DNA from 4 places in the Pseudoflavonifractor intestinihominis genome. Region 3 is predicted to be linked to each of the others. Evidence: riboswitches for the same ligand, from Rfam matches in the RefSeq annotation. Region 3 holds a riboswitch; each other region holds the start of a gene.
The links. Region 3 has a riboswitch for cobalamin ahead of WMO64_RS01670 (homing endonuclease associated repeat-containing protein). Riboswitches for the same ligand answer to the same signal wherever they lie in the genome.

Region 1 (3,503 bases), on a different contig from region 3:
TCTCCCCATTATATCTATAGAAAGCGGCGCTTTCTGTCACAAATTCCTGGAAATTCTCAGCGCCGTCCCAAAGGCCGGAAGAGAATGTGGAGCACGCCGTCACGGTCAGCGAGCGCCTGAGCGTCCACCTGGTAGACCGCGCGGATCACCTCCTCGGTGAGCACCTCCCGGGGCGTCCCTTCCGCCACCACCCGGCCGTCCTTGACCGCGTACAGCCTGTCGCAGTACATGGCGGCAATGTTCAGATCTTGAATGGCGGCCAGCACCGTCTTTCCCAGGCCCTTCACCAGGTCCATCAGCTCCATCTGGCGCCTGACGTCCAGGCGGCCGGTGGGCTCGTCCAGCAACAGGCAGGGGGTCTGCTGGGCCAGGGCGCGGGCCAGGATGATCCGCTGCTGCTCTCCCCCGGACAGGGTGGAGAACCTGCGCTCCTCACATCCCGCCATACCCACGGCGGCGATGGCCTCCCGGACGATGGGGCCGTCCTCCCCGGCGTCTTTTCGGAGAAATCCCCCGCGGAGCCCGCGGCCCATGGAAACCACCTCCCCCACCGTGAAGTCAAAGCTGCATCCGTCGTTCCGGGCCACCACGCCCAACTTCCGGGCCCACTCCCGGGGAGGCCAGTCCGCCGCCGGCCGTCCGTCCAGGTACACCGCCCCGGCGGCGGGCGTGAGGATCTGGCCGATGCAGCGGAGCAGAGCGCTTTTTCCGCTGCCGTTGGGGCCGATGATGCCCACAAACTGGCCGTCCTCCGCCGTGATGTCCAGGCCCCTCAGGATTTCCCTTCCCCCCAGCTGGACCCGCAGGTCCTGCGCCGTAATCTTCATCCTTCCCACCTCCAAAGCCGTAGTTTCTGTACGCGGGCCCATAAAACAGCCCCACGACCTCCGCCCGCTCCCCTGCCGCCAAATGCCCGAGAAACAAAGACGCCTGCTTTTTCAAAAAGCAGGCGTCTTTGTTTTGGACAAGGTCCCCCCTTGTCCAAAGCTCAGACGGGTTACTTTCTGCGGAAGATCCCCCATCGTTCCTATCAAGCAGGTTTCCTGGCTTACGGCTCCTCACGTCCCGCGCCTTCTCGCCGGCATACGCCCGGCAATGGCCTGGGAGATCTCCTCCCCGCGGTCTGCTCCCCGAATACAGTGACCGGATCGCTCGGGATTCTCACCCGATTCCCTTTCACCTCATCCATGATGAGCACTTGATAAGTACACAGTATTCCATTATCCGGGCAAAATCCCCGGCTCTCATTCCATACAGGTTCCCCTGACTATTCTCCCCTGTCCGGGGAAAGGACTCAGGCCAGGCTGCCCAGCACGGCCCCGGCGGCCTCCAGCGTGCGGCTCAGGTCCTCATGGCTGTGGGCGGCAGAGACGAACATGGCCTCGAACTGGGCGGGGGCCAGATAGATGCCCCGCTCCAGCATGCCGGCGAAATACCGGGCGTACATGGCCACGTCGCTGCCCTTGGCGTCGGTAAAGCTGTTCACGTCGGTAGGGGTGAAGAAGGGGGCCAGCAGGGAGCCCACCTGGTTGATATGCACCGGCGCGCCGGTGCGCTCCGCCGCCTCCCGCAGGCCGCCGGCCAGCAGAGCGGCGTAGTCCCCGATCTGGGTATACACCTCCGGGTGGTCCTTCAGATAGCGCAGCTGGGCCAGGCCCGCGGCCATGGCCACCGGGTTGCCGCTGAGGGTGCCCGCCTGGTAGACCGGGCCGCAGGGGGCCACCTGCTCCATCATCTGCCGGCTGGCGCAGTAGGCGCCCACGGGCATGCCGCCGCCGATGATCTTGCCGAAGGTGACAATGTCCGCCTTCACGCCGTAGTAGGCCTGGGCGCCGCCCAGGGCCAGGCGGAAGCCGGTGATGACCTCGTCAAAGATGAGCAGAGCGCCGTACTTGTCGCACAGGGTCCGCAGGCCCTCCAGGAAGCCGGGGGCGGGGCCCACCACGCCCATGTTGGCGGCCACAGGCTCCACGATGACGGCGGCCACCTGGCCGGGGTTCTGCTCCAGCAGGGTCTCCACGCTCTTCAGGTCGTTGAACTGGGCGGTGAGGGTGTCCTGCACCACCACCTCCGGCACACCCGCGGAGGTGGGATGTCCCCCCGCCAGGGCGGAGGAGCCGGCCCCCACCAGAAGGCAGTCGGAATGGCCGTGGTAGCAGCCCTCGAACTTGATGAGCTTGTCCCGGCCGGTGACGCCCCGGGCCAGCCGCAGGGCGGACATGACCGCCTCGGTGCCCGAGTTGACCATGCGCACCATCTCGATGTTGGGCACCAGCTCCACCATCAGCTCGGCGATCTCCACCTCACGGGCGGTGGGCGCGCCGAAGGACAGGCCGTCCTTCACCGCCTTCTCCACCGCCTCCCGGATGACCGGGTGGTTGTGGCCCAGGATCATGGGGCCCCAGGAACCCACATAGTCCACATACTTTCTGCCGTCCTCGTCCCAGAGGTAGGCGCCGTCGGCCCGGGTGATAAACCGGGGGGCCATGCCCACGGCCCGGAAGGCCCGCACCGGGGAGTTGACCCCGCCGGGCAGCACACGCTTCGCCTCTTCAAAGAGCTGTTCGCTGCGGTCCATCAGCCGATATCCCCTTTCTTCATGGCCTGGGCCAGTTCCTTGGCGTAGTAGGTGATGAGGATGTCCGCCCCGGCCCGGAACACGGAGACGGCGCTCTCGCACATGATGCGGTACTCGTCAATGAGCCCGGCGGCGGCAGCGGCCTTCACCATGGCGTACTCGCCGGACACGGAATAGGCCGCCATGGGCAGGTCAAAGGCGTCCTTGCACTCCCGGATCACGTCCAGGTAGGCCAAGGCGGGCTTGACCATCAGGATGTCGGCACCCTCGTCCACGTCCAGGGCGCACTCCTTGATGGCCTCCCGGCGGTTGTGGGGGTCCATCTGGTAGCCCTTCCGGTCGCCGAAGGAGGGCGCGGAGCCCGCCGCCTCGCGGAAGGGGCCGTAGAAGGCGGAGGCGTACTTGGCGGAGTAGGACATGATGGGCACATTCTTGTACCCGGCCCCGTCCAGAGCGGTCCGGATGGCGCCGATGCGGCCGTCCATCATGTCGCTGGGGGCCACCATATCCGCCCCGGCCTGGGCGTGGGAGAGGGCGATCTTGGCGATCATCTCCAGGGTCTTGTCGTTGTCCACCTCGTGGCCGCAGAGGATACCGCAGTGGCCGTGGTCGGTGTACTCGCACATGCACACGTCGGTGACCACATAAAAGTCGGGGAACTCCTTCTTGATGGCCCGGATGGCCTCCTGCACCACGCCGTTCTCCACCCAGGCGGAGGTGCCCACGGCGTCCTTGCTGGCGGGCAGGCCGAAGAGGATGCACCGGCCCACGCCGGCGTCCAGGCACTCCTGCACCGCCTCGCCCACGGTGTCCAGACCGTAGTGGTACTGGCCCTCCAGGGCGGGGATGGGGCGGCGGCCCTTCAGGGTCTCGTCCACAAAGATGGGGTAGATCAGGCTGTCGGGGGACATGCGGGTCTCCCGGC
Region 2 (3,503 bases), on a different contig from region 3:
CGCCGCCGGCGGGTGCGTGGTGGGCATCTGCGGCGGCTACCAGATGCTGGGCCGCAGCATCTCCGACCCCGACGGGGTGGAGGGGGGCGGCAGCCTGGCCGGTCTGGGCCTGCTGCCCACCGAGACGGTGTTCTTTGGCGAAAAGACCCGCACCCGGGTCAGCGGCCAGTTTGACGCCATGGGCGGGGACTTCGCCGCCATGGCGGAGGTGCCCTTTGAGGGCTACGAGATCCACATGGGCCGCACCACCCATCTGGACGGGAGCGCCAACATCCTCTCCTTCCGCACCCTGGACGGAGAGGCCCACGCCGACGGCGCGGCGGCGGGAAACGTGTGGGGCTGCTACATTCACGGCGTGTTTGACCGGGCGGAGTGCGCCGCAGCCCTGGTCAACTGCCTGCGCCGCCGCCGGGGGCTGGAGGAATCCGCCGCCGCGGTGGACTGGAAGGTATACAAGGAACAGCAGTATGACGCCCTGGCCGACGGGGTGCGGGCTGCATTGGATATGGAGCGGATCTACCGCATCCTGAACAGGGAGGAATGAGCATGAAGGTGGAGCTGCAGCGGGTAGCCCCCGCGGAGATCGAGAAGCGGAGCATGGAGATCATCACCTCTGAGCTGGGGGAGCGGTCCTTTCCGCCGGAGGTGCTGCCGGTGGTGAAGCGGGTCATCCACACCAGCGCCGACTTTGACTACGCCGACAACCTGGTCTTTTCCCCCGGCGCGGTGGCCAAGGGCATTGAGACCGTCAAAAACGGCTGTACCATCGTCACCGACACCCAGATGGCCTGGTCCGGTGTGAACAAGCGGGTGCTGGAGAAATTCGGCGGCAGGGCGGTGTGCTTCATGTCCGACCCGGAGGTGGCCGCCGAGGCCAAGGCCAGGGGGGAGACCCGTGCCACCGTGTCCATGGAGCGGGCGGCTGCGCTGGAGGGGCCCCTGGTGTTCGCCATCGGCAACGCCCCCACCGCCCTGGTGCGGCTGTGCCAGCTCATTGACGAGGGCAAGGTGAGCCCCGCTCTGGTCATCGGCGTGCCTGTGGGCTTTGTGAACGTGGTGGAGTCCAAGGAGCTGATGCTCACCATGGATACGCCCCACATCGTGGCCCGGGGCCGGAAGGGCGGCAGCAACGTGGCCGCCGCCATCTGCAACGCCATTCTCTACCAGGCCTCCGGCAACGCCCGGGAGTGAGGAGGACATCCATGGACAAGAAAGCCATTCTGGCCGTCTCCTTCGGCACCAGCTACCACGACACCCTGGAGCGGACCATCGGGGCCATTGAGCAGGAGCTGGCCGCCGTGTTTCCCGACCGGATGTTCCTCCGGGCCTTTACCAGCGGCATGATCTGCCGTAAACTGAAGGAGCGGGACGGCATCGTCATCCCCAGCCCCGCCCAGGCTCTGGAGCAGCTGCTGAACGAGGGAGTGACCGACGTGGTCATCCAGCCCACCCACGTCATCAACGGCGCGGAGTACGACAAGCTCATGGCCCAGGCGGCCCCGTTCCGGGACAAATTTGCCGGGCTGACCGTGGGTGTGCCCCTGCTCACCTCCATAGAGGACTATGAGGCGGTGGCTGAGGCCATTCTGGAGCAGCTGCCCGAGCAGCAGCCGGACACCGCCCAGGTGTTCATGGGCCACGGCACCGAGCACTATGTGAACCCGTCCTACACCCAGCTGGAGTACCTCTTCCACGACATGGGCCGGAAGGATATCGTCATCGGCACGGTGGAGGGCTATCCCGGCCTGGAGCAGGTGCTGCGGCGGCTCTCCGAACGGCCCGAGGTGAAGAAAGCCCAGCTGCACCCCCTGATGGTGGTGGCGGGCGACCACGCCCGCAACGACCTGGCCGGTGAGGAACCCGACTCCTGGAAGAGCGCCCTGGAGGGCGCGGGCTATCAGGTGGAATGTGACCTGCGGGGTCTGGGGGAGTTCCCCGGCATCCAGCGGCTGTTTGCCGAACACGCCCGACAGGCGGCAGACAATCGGGAGTGATTCCGTTCATATAGATGGAAGCGTGGGCCGGAAGAGGGAAGTCGGGTGAGAATCCCGCGCAGTCCCGCTGCCGTAAGAGAGGAGCCGCCGGACAGAACGTCACTGGGTGCGCCCGGGAAGGCGTCCGGAGGCAGAGAGGCTCAAGCCGGAAAACCTGGCCGGCCCCAAATCACCCACCTACGGATGATAGGAAAGGATGAAAAACCGTATGAAATCATGTACAATGAACCGCTGTATCAGGACAGGCGCTGTCCTGGCCGTGCTGCTGGCCGCCCTCACCGTGGGGGCCTCCGCCATGCACATCGCCGAGGGCTACCTGCCGGTGGGCTGGGCCATCGCCTGGGGCGTGGTGTGCGTCCCCTTTGTGGCCGCCGGCCTCATCTCCATCAAAAAGAAGATCGAGCAGGCCCCCAGAACCAAGATTCTGCTGGCCATGTGCGGGGCCTTTGCCTTTGTGCTCTCGGCCCTGAAGCTGCCCTCCTTCAGCGGCTCCTGCTCCCACCCCACCGGCGTGGGCCTGGGCGCCATTCTCTTCGGGCCTGTGGCCATGACTGTGCTGGGCCTCATCGTGCTGCTGTTCCAGGCCCTGCTGCTGGCCCATGGCGGCCTGACCACTCTGGGCGCCAACACCTTCTCCATGGCAGTGGCCGGTCCCATCGTGTCCTGGGCGGTGTATAAGCTGCTGCGCAAGGTGGGCGCCCCCGCCGCCGTGGCGGTCTTTGCCGCCGCCGCCCTGGGGGATCTGCTGACCTACGTGGTCACCTCCATCCAGCTGGCCCTGGCCACCGGAGACGGTATGCTCAAGTTCCTCACCATCTTTGCCGTCACCCAGATCCCCCTGGCCATCGCTGAGGGACTGCTGACCGTGGTGGTGTTCAACGTGCTGGAGAAGTACAGCAAGAACGAGCTCCAGGCGCTCCGTGTGGTGTAAGGAGGGGAATGAGATGAAGGTTTGGCAGAAAAATCTGATTTTGGTTGTCCTGGCCGTGCTGCTGGCGGCCATTCCCCTGTGGCTCCTGCCCAACGCCGAGTTCGGCGGCGCCGACGACCAGGCCGAGGAGGCCATCCAGGAGATCAATCCCGACTACGAGCCCTGGTTTGAGCCCATTCTGGAGCCTGCCAGCGGCGAGGTGGAGTCCCTGCTCTTTGCCCTTCAGGCGGCCATCGGCGCCGGCGTGGTGGGCTTTGTGCTGGGCCGAATCACCAAGCGGCCCGGCGACGGGAAAAAGAACGAGGAGGCAAACTGACCATGGGAACCGACCGTTACGCCTATCAGTCCCGCATGCGGCGGGTGTCCCCCATGCCCAAGCTGCTGCTGACTGCGGTGAGCCTGGTGCTCTGCCTGTGCTGCGACAGCATTGCGGTGGGGCTGGCCACCCTGGTGGGCATGGGCGTGCTGACATGGCTGCTGGGCGGACTGTCGCCCCGGGTCTATCTCCACTTTCTGAAGATCCCCCTGGCATTTCTGCTGATTGGCAGCATTACCGTTCTGATTCACAGCTACCCGGC
Region 3 (3,503 bases):
CATCCGCGCCAAAGAAGATAGTTAGACGACAAAAAATCCGAAACGGGGCCGGGTCAGCTACACTGTCCCGGCCCCAAGATGTTTTATGAGGTGTGTGCTGAGAATTAAATAGAAACTACTGGCTGCCTGTGTTATTATATCTATCACAGAAAAAAGATTGGCAAACCAACGGAAGCAAAGACGCTTGTCTTGTGTAATTTTAAATTCACAACATTGTTTGATAGCTGCTTCGTGTTTCATTTTTGAAGAATTATATACAAGGCTGCGGTGTTGGAAAAGATTACAGATATATCTGGCCTTTTAGAATAGCGAGCTGTGATGTAGTATCGTTTCAGCAACCAATACCGCAGTTCAGATTAAAAGGATAAGTGTTAAAGAGGGAGGTGAATGTTATGTCAGATGCCAAACCTACCTTTGCTGCAGATATGAGGGATTATGATCGGATACAAGCTACCATGCATTTGATGGACGAACTTGCCAAGGGACGGATGTCAGGCGAAGAGAAGGGCTGGCTTACATCGGAGGATCTAAGGAAGCATTTTAGATCTAAGGCAAATGATCCTAAGTTATCCGACGTTGAATAAAATAACGGATAAGGAACAGGCCCAGTTTACGCATCACTCAGAATAAACTTTCTGGGCGTCGGGTATAATCCACGTTGCCGCAGTCGGCGCCACAGTTCAACTATACCCAGGTCCGGATTACACCGGCGTATATCGCGGATCAATTTCAACTCCGCCTCCGTATGCTGGTTGGGGTGGCCTTGGGGCCGCCGGATGCTACACTTCCATCCCAGAGGGCCTTCCAGAAGTAGATGTACGACCGGCTCTTGTTGTATTTCCGGCTGGCGGGCCTGATGACGCATTTCTCTGTGTATTTCATCAGAGATTGCCGGTATGCCATGTCCTGTGTTATATCTTGCTCATGAAGAAAATGGCCCCCTTTCGTTAAGCTATTGTGTCGCAACTCAACTTTAATCGATGAGGCCGTATCCTTTATTCCTTTTTTATTCAGCTGTCCAACATATATTATACTCCTACACAAAATAAAAGATAAAAGGAAAACATGTAACCGCGCTTGCAATATGCAGACAAATGAAGTATAATGAACAAAACTAAATATGAGACAGATACGATGAGAAACTTGTTTCTGAACAGGTGCTCTTTATCACAAGCCGGTGGGAATCCGGCGCGGAAGACCGTATTCGTCGAAGGACGTCAGCCGGCAGTGATCGTACATGATTAGCACCTTTTGGAACTCGTAGCCTGTTTTATATCATTGCGGCCTTTCCAGAGGGGAAGGGCCGCTTTTTTCTTTGGACAATCCAGCTTTTTGTGGCCCCTCGGCAACAGAGGGGCTGAACAAGGGAATCGGGTGAGAATCCCGGACGGTAACCGCCGCTGTATGCGTGATGTCCGCTGCTCGTCACCAAACGTGAGCCATTGGGGACGTACCCTGAGAAGGCAGAGCATGTCGGCGAAGGCAGGAAGTTCCTGCCCCAAGCGCAAGTCAGAAGACCTACAAAAAGAGACTCCGCCAGGTACGGGACGCCGTGCCTGGCAGCTGCGCGCACAGAAAAACGGCTGTGGACATCATGTCCGCAGCCGTTTTTTGCGGAGAAGGGGAGCGTATATGGAGAAACACAATAGCATGGACGGGCGGAAGGCACGGCTGATGGACCTTTTCTTACAGGAGGGGCCCCTGAGCCCGGCGGAGGAGGCCCTGTGTGGGGGCTGGACCCTGGACAGGGAGGAGGGGGCGGAGCTCTGCGCCGCCTTCACCGATGAGGAGCTGCTGGGCCTGCTGCGGGAGACCGCAGAGCGGCTGGGGCACTCCCCGGCCCAGGGGGAGGTCCACTGGCTTCTGAAGGACTATCTCCGCAGCCGGTTCCGGAACTGGCCGGGCGCCCTGCGGGCCGCCGGTCTGAGCCGCGCCGCGGGACAGGGCGGACTCCCGCCGGAGCGGGCCGCCCAGCAGGAGCGGGAGGTCCGGCAGCTGCTGGACAAGGTGGCGGCGGCGGCCAAGGCCCTGGGGCGGCTCCCTCACCCGTCAGACCTGCCCGAAGTAGGGCGCCGGCTGAGCAAGCGTTACCAGACCTGGAATCAGGTGCTGGCCGCTGCCAGCGCGGACCAGGCCGTGGCCGCCGGCCTGCGGAAGTTTGACGACCTGAGCCCAGCGGACAGGCAGCAGCTGGACCGGCTGGGGGCGCTGGCCCAGAGGCTCAACCGGGCCCCCCTGCGCAGCGAGGTGGACCCGGAGCTGCGGAGTGCCCTGGTGCGCCGCTTTGGCTCCTGGCGGAACGCCCTCTACCAGATCGGCCTGGAGCCGGTACAGCGGATCACCCCCTTTGTCAACGCCCCCCTGACCAGGGGGCAGGACCGGGCCCGGGCCGCCCACAGGGGGGACCTCTACGACTGCCACTACCGGCTGCTGCGGCCGGACCGGGAGACGGCGGCGGACCTGGCCTTTCTCCGGCAGTTGGCCGACCGGCTGGGCCGCCCGCCCCGCCGCCGGGAGGTGCCCCCCGAGATCCGCAGGCGGCTGCAGGAGGCCTGCGGCTCCTGGTCCAACGCCCTGTTCCAGCTGGGACTGGAGGGGTAGCTTTATTCCGGGAACTCCGCACAGCTCCGCTGTGCGTTTCCATCCATATGATCGCTGAAGAAAGGGAGAGTATTGATGAAGAAAAAACCGCTGTTATCCGCACTGCTGGCCGCCGTGCTGGCCCTGTCTCTCACCGCCTGCGGCGGGACCTCCGCCCCCGCCGGGTCCGGGACCCCCGCCGGCTCCGAACCCCCCGCCGCCTCGGTGGACCAGACCCGGGAGATCGTCTTTGCCGCCTCCCGTGACCAGTGCCCCGGTGAGCAGGACGCCTACTACGCCTCCATGTCCCTGGGGGTATGGGAGCCCCTGATTACCAAGGACGAGCACGGCAAGCCCGCCCCCGCCCTGGCCACCGAATGGGAGCACAACGAGGACTCCACTGTGTGGACCTTCCACCTGCGGGAGGGGGTCACCTTTTCCAACGGCACCCCCTTCAACGCCGACATCGTGCTGGCCAACTTCGACCGCATGAAGAAGGGGCCCTTCGAGTCCTCCTTCTATGGCCTGAACATCGACACCATCTATCCCGGCCTGGTCTCCTATGAGAAGACCGACGACTACACCGTGGTGCTCACCCTCTCCGAGGGCCAGCCCCTGCTGGATTACACCATGGTCAACTACGGCTCTGCCATCTTTGAGCCCTCCTGCTTCGCTGAGGACGGCACCTTCAGCGGCTTCCCCATCGGCACCGGCCCCTATGTGGTGACGGAAAACGTGCTGGGCCAGTACTGCGTGATTGAGCGCAACGACAACTACTGGGGCACCCCCGGCATCGCCCAGACCTTCCGCTTCAAAGTCATCCCCGACGCCGAGACCCGCTATACCGCCCTGCGGGCCGGTGAGGTCCAGGGCCTGTGCGATCTGGGCGCCATCTCGCCCGCCCAGGCCGCGGAGATCGACGG
Region 4 (3,503 bases), on a different contig from region 3:
CACGGGCGGCAAGGCGGCCGTGAAGGTGATCCTGGAGACCTGCCTGCTCACCGACGAGGAGAAGGTGGAGGCCTGCAAGATCAGCAAGAAGGCGGGCGCGGCCTTTGTCAAGACCTCCACCGGCTACTCCAAGGGCGGCGCCACCGTGGAGGACGTGCGCCTCATGCGGGAGACCGTGGGCCCCGATATGGGCGTGAAGGCCTCCGGCGGCATCCGCACCTATGAGGACGCGGTGGCCATGATCGAGGCCGGCGCCAACCGCCTGGGCGCCAGTGCGGGCATCAAGATCATCGCCGGTCCTGCGGGTACGGAGAGCGCCACGGGCGCCGGTTACTGAGAAAAGCGCATAAGAACGTCATTGGGGCGGGAAAGCCGTAAAAGCGCGGCTTTCCCGCCTTTTCGCCGAAAGCGGCATCTCCGCCTCCTTGGCAGAGAAGAGAATGTGGTCCGTGGTAAAAAAAGGAGGATCTTTGGTAAAAAGAGCGGATGGTCTTGCGCTGCAGGAGCGTTTATGATATGCTAAAAAACCAGTGAGGGCCGGAGAGAATTTTGTTGAGAAGGATGAAAGCCAAGACGGTTTTTTCTTTCAAATGGTCTCCTGTCCCCGCCTTAGTCTGCCTGATCGGGCGGATTTTGGAGCGAGTTGAATAGAACAGTGCGGATGCGGTGCGGCATAAAGCCGCCTAACAGGGAAGACCGGTGAAACTCCGGCGCAGTCTTACCTCTACTGTAAGCGCGGACGAGAGCGTCAGTCCATTGGCATAGCCGAGAAGGGACGCTGGAGGGTGAAGCGCAAGCCAGGAGACCTGCCGCAGTTCGGTACGTACTCTGAGGTGGAGGGTACTGGCATACGTAAAACGCGGGCCCTTTCCATTGGAAAGGGCCCGTTTCTTTGTTGCCAGACCGGGAGGCGCTATGGCAAAGCTGGAACACTATATCGATGTGGGGGACAAAAAGCTGCGCTGCGGCTATACCACCGGCACCTGCGCGGCTGCGGCGGTCCGGGGCGCGGCGGAGCTGCTGCTCCTGGGGCGGCGGCTGAGCGCCGTCCGGCTGGACACCCCGGCGGGCATCCCGGTGGAGGCCGAGCTGCTGGAGCTCTCCGCCGGGCCGGACTGGGCGTCCTGCGCCGTGCGCAAGGACGGGGGCGACGATCCGGATATCACCGACGGCACCCTGATCTGCGCCCGGGTGGAGCGGACGGACGCGCCCGGCGTGGAGATCGACGGCGGCGAGGGCGTGGGCCGGGTGACCAGGCCCGGCCTGGACCAGCCTGTGGGCGCGGCGGCCATCAACTCCACACCCCGGCGGATGATCCGGGAGCAGGCCGAGGATGTGCTGAAGGAGTGGGGCGGGACCGGCGGAGTGCGGGTCATCATCTCCGCACCCGAGGGCCAGCGGCTGGCTGGCGGCACCTTCAACCCCCGGCTGGGCATCCAGGGGGGCATCTCCATCCTGGGCACCAGCGGCATCGTCCGGCCCATGAGCGAGGAGGCCCTCATCCGCTCGGTCCACCTGGAGCTGGACCTGGTGCGCTCCGGCGGGGCGGAGGACGTGCTGGTCACCCCCGGCAACTACGGTGAGGACTTTGCCCGGGACGTGCTGGGGCTGAGCCTGGACCGATGGGCCCTGTGCAGCAACTACGTGGGCGAGGCCATCGACCACGCCCGGGGGCTGGGGTTCCGGTCCCTGCTGCTGGTGGGCCACCTGGGCAAACTGGTGAAGGTGGCGGCGGGCATCATGAACACCCATTCCCGCACCGCCGACGGCCGGGGAGAGACCATGGCCGCCCACACCGCCCTGTGCGGCGGGGACCGGGCCCTGGTGGAGCGGGTCTTTGACGCCCCCACCACCGACGGTGGGGTGGCGCTGCTGGAGGCGGCCGGCCTGAAGGAGGACGTGATGGCCTCCCTGTCGGCAGCTCTGGACAGGCGGCTCAAGGCCCGGGCGGGGGCGGACATGGAGATCGAGGCTCTCTTCTTCTCCAACCGGTTTGGCATTTTGGGACAGACCCCCGGTGCGGCGCGGCTGCTGGCGCGCCACCGGGCGGAACATGATAGATAACAAAAAACGGAGGCTCACTGATATGGTACACTTTATCGGCGCCGGTCCCGGCGCACCTGATCTCATCACCCTGCGGGGCGCCCGGCTGCTGGCTGAGGCCGACGTGATCATCTATGCCGGTTCCCTGGTGAACCCGGCCCTGCTGGAGGGCCGCAAGGAGGGCTGCGCCGTGTACGACAGCGCGTCCATGACCCTGGAGGAAGTGCTCGCCGTCATGGAGCAGGCCGAGCGGGAGGGCAAGACCACCGTCCGGCTCCACACCGGCGACCCCTCCCTCTACGGCGCCATCCGGGAGCAGATGGATGAGCTGGACAAGATGGGCGTGTCCTACGACGTGACCCCCGGCGTGTCCTCCTTCTCCGGCGCCGCCGCGGCCCTCAACGCGGAGTATACTCTGCCAGATGTATCGCAGTCCGTTATCATCACCCGCATGGCGGGCCGCACGCCCGTACCCGAGGGCGAGGCTTTGGCCAAGATGGCCTCCCACGGCTGCACCATGGTGCTCTTCCTGTCCACCGGCCTGCTGGAGGATGTGGAGAAGGAGTTGATGAAGGGCGGCTATGCCCCCGACACCCCGGCGGCCATTGTGTACAAGGCCACCTGGCCCGACCAGAGGGTGTACCGCTGCACCGTATCCACCCTGGCCCAGACCGCCAGGGACAACCACGTCACCAAGACCGCCCTCATCACCGTGGGCGGCTTCCTGGGCACCGAGTACGAGCGCTCCAAGCTCTACGACCCCACCTTCACCCACGGCTGCCGGAAGGGGACCGAGGGATGAAGCTGGCCATGGCCGCCTTCACCGCCCGTGGGGCGGCGCTGGGGAAGCGGCTGGCGGCGGCCCTGGCGGCGGAGGGGGAGGATTGCTCCCTGTCCGTCCCCGCCCGACTGGCCCCGGCGCTGGACCTGCCCGCCATGGACAGCCTGGCGGACTGGACGGCCCGGGAGTTTGCCCGGGCGGACGGCCTGATCTTTGTGGGGGCCTGCGGCATCGCTGTCCGGGCCATCGCGCCCCACGTGAGGGATAAGCTCACCGACCCCGCCGTGGCGGCGGTGGACGAGGCGGGGCGCTGGGTGGTGCCCCTCCTGTCCGGCCACGTGGGGGGCGCCAACGACCTGGCCCGGCGCATCGCCGCCCTCACCGGCGGACAGGCGGCGGTCTCCACCGCCACCGACGTCAACGGCCTCTTCGCCGTGGACCAGTGGGCCGCCCGGCAGGGCTTCGCCATTGAGGACAGAACGGCCGCCAAGGCGGTCTCAGCCGCCCTGCTGGACGGGGAAGCTGCGGGCTTTGTAAGCGATTTCCCGGTGGACGGCGCCCTGCCCAAGGGCGTGACGGCGGGAGGGGCGAACATCGGCTTTTCCGTCACCGTAAAGACCGCACCGCTGCCCTTTGAGACCGGCCTGCGGCTGGTGCCCCGGGCGCTCCGGCTGGGCAT

Region 1: another riboswitch for cobalamin. It lies ahead of WMO64_RS06180 (ABC transporter ATP-binding protein); the one in region 3 lies ahead of WMO64_RS01670 (homing endonuclease associated repeat-containing protein).
Region 2: another riboswitch for cobalamin. It lies ahead of WMO64_RS06125 (energy-coupling factor ABC transporter permease); the one in region 3 lies ahead of WMO64_RS01670 (homing endonuclease associated repeat-containing protein).
Region 4: another riboswitch for cobalamin. It lies ahead of cbiD (cobalt-precorrin-5B (C(1))-methyltransferase CbiD); the one in region 3 lies ahead of WMO64_RS01670 (homing endonuclease associated repeat-containing protein).

The regions. Positions count from the first base shown of each region.
Region 1 covers NZ_JBBMFK010000007.1:135,329-138,831, reverse strand. The annotation lists gene WMO64_RS06180 (ABC transporter ATP-binding protein) at 57-827, opposite strand; cobalamin riboswitch at 1,017-1,217, opposite strand; gene hemL (glutamate-1-semialdehyde 2,1-aminomutase) at 1,295-2,578, opposite strand; gene hemB (porphobilinogen synthase) at 2,578-3,503, opposite strand, start outside.
Region 2 covers NZ_JBBMFK010000007.1:125,604-129,106, forward strand. The annotation lists gene WMO64_RS06110 (cobyric acid synthase) at 1-544, shown strand, start outside; gene WMO64_RS06115 (precorrin-8X methylmutase) at 541-1,191, shown strand; gene WMO64_RS06120 (sirohydrochlorin cobaltochelatase) at 1,203-1,994, shown strand; cobalamin riboswitch at 1,979-2,167, shown strand; gene WMO64_RS06125 (energy-coupling factor ABC transporter permease) at 2,218-2,925, shown strand; gene WMO64_RS06130 (energy-coupling factor ABC transporter substrate-binding protein) at 2,939-3,241, shown strand; gene cbiQ (cobalt ECF transporter T component CbiQ) at 3,244-3,503, shown strand, end outside.
Region 3 covers NZ_JBBMFK010000002.1:69,826-73,328, reverse strand. The annotation lists gene WMO64_RS01680 (hypothetical protein) at 1-25, shown strand, start outside; gene WMO64_RS01675 (hypothetical protein) at 393-584, shown strand; cobalamin riboswitch at 1,316-1,540, shown strand; gene WMO64_RS01670 (homing endonuclease associated repeat-containing protein) at 1,633-2,601, shown strand; gene WMO64_RS01665 (ABC transporter substrate-binding protein) at 2,677-3,503, shown strand, end outside.
Region 4 covers NZ_JBBMFK010000007.1:111,216-114,718, forward strand. The annotation lists gene deoC (deoxyribose-phosphate aldolase) at 1-337, shown strand, start outside; cobalamin riboswitch at 648-828, shown strand; gene cbiD (cobalt-precorrin-5B (C(1))-methyltransferase CbiD) at 916-2,064, shown strand; gene cobM (precorrin-4 C(11)-methyltransferase) at 2,087-2,845, shown strand; gene WMO64_RS06050 (cobalt-precorrin 5A hydrolase) at 2,842-3,503, shown strand, end outside.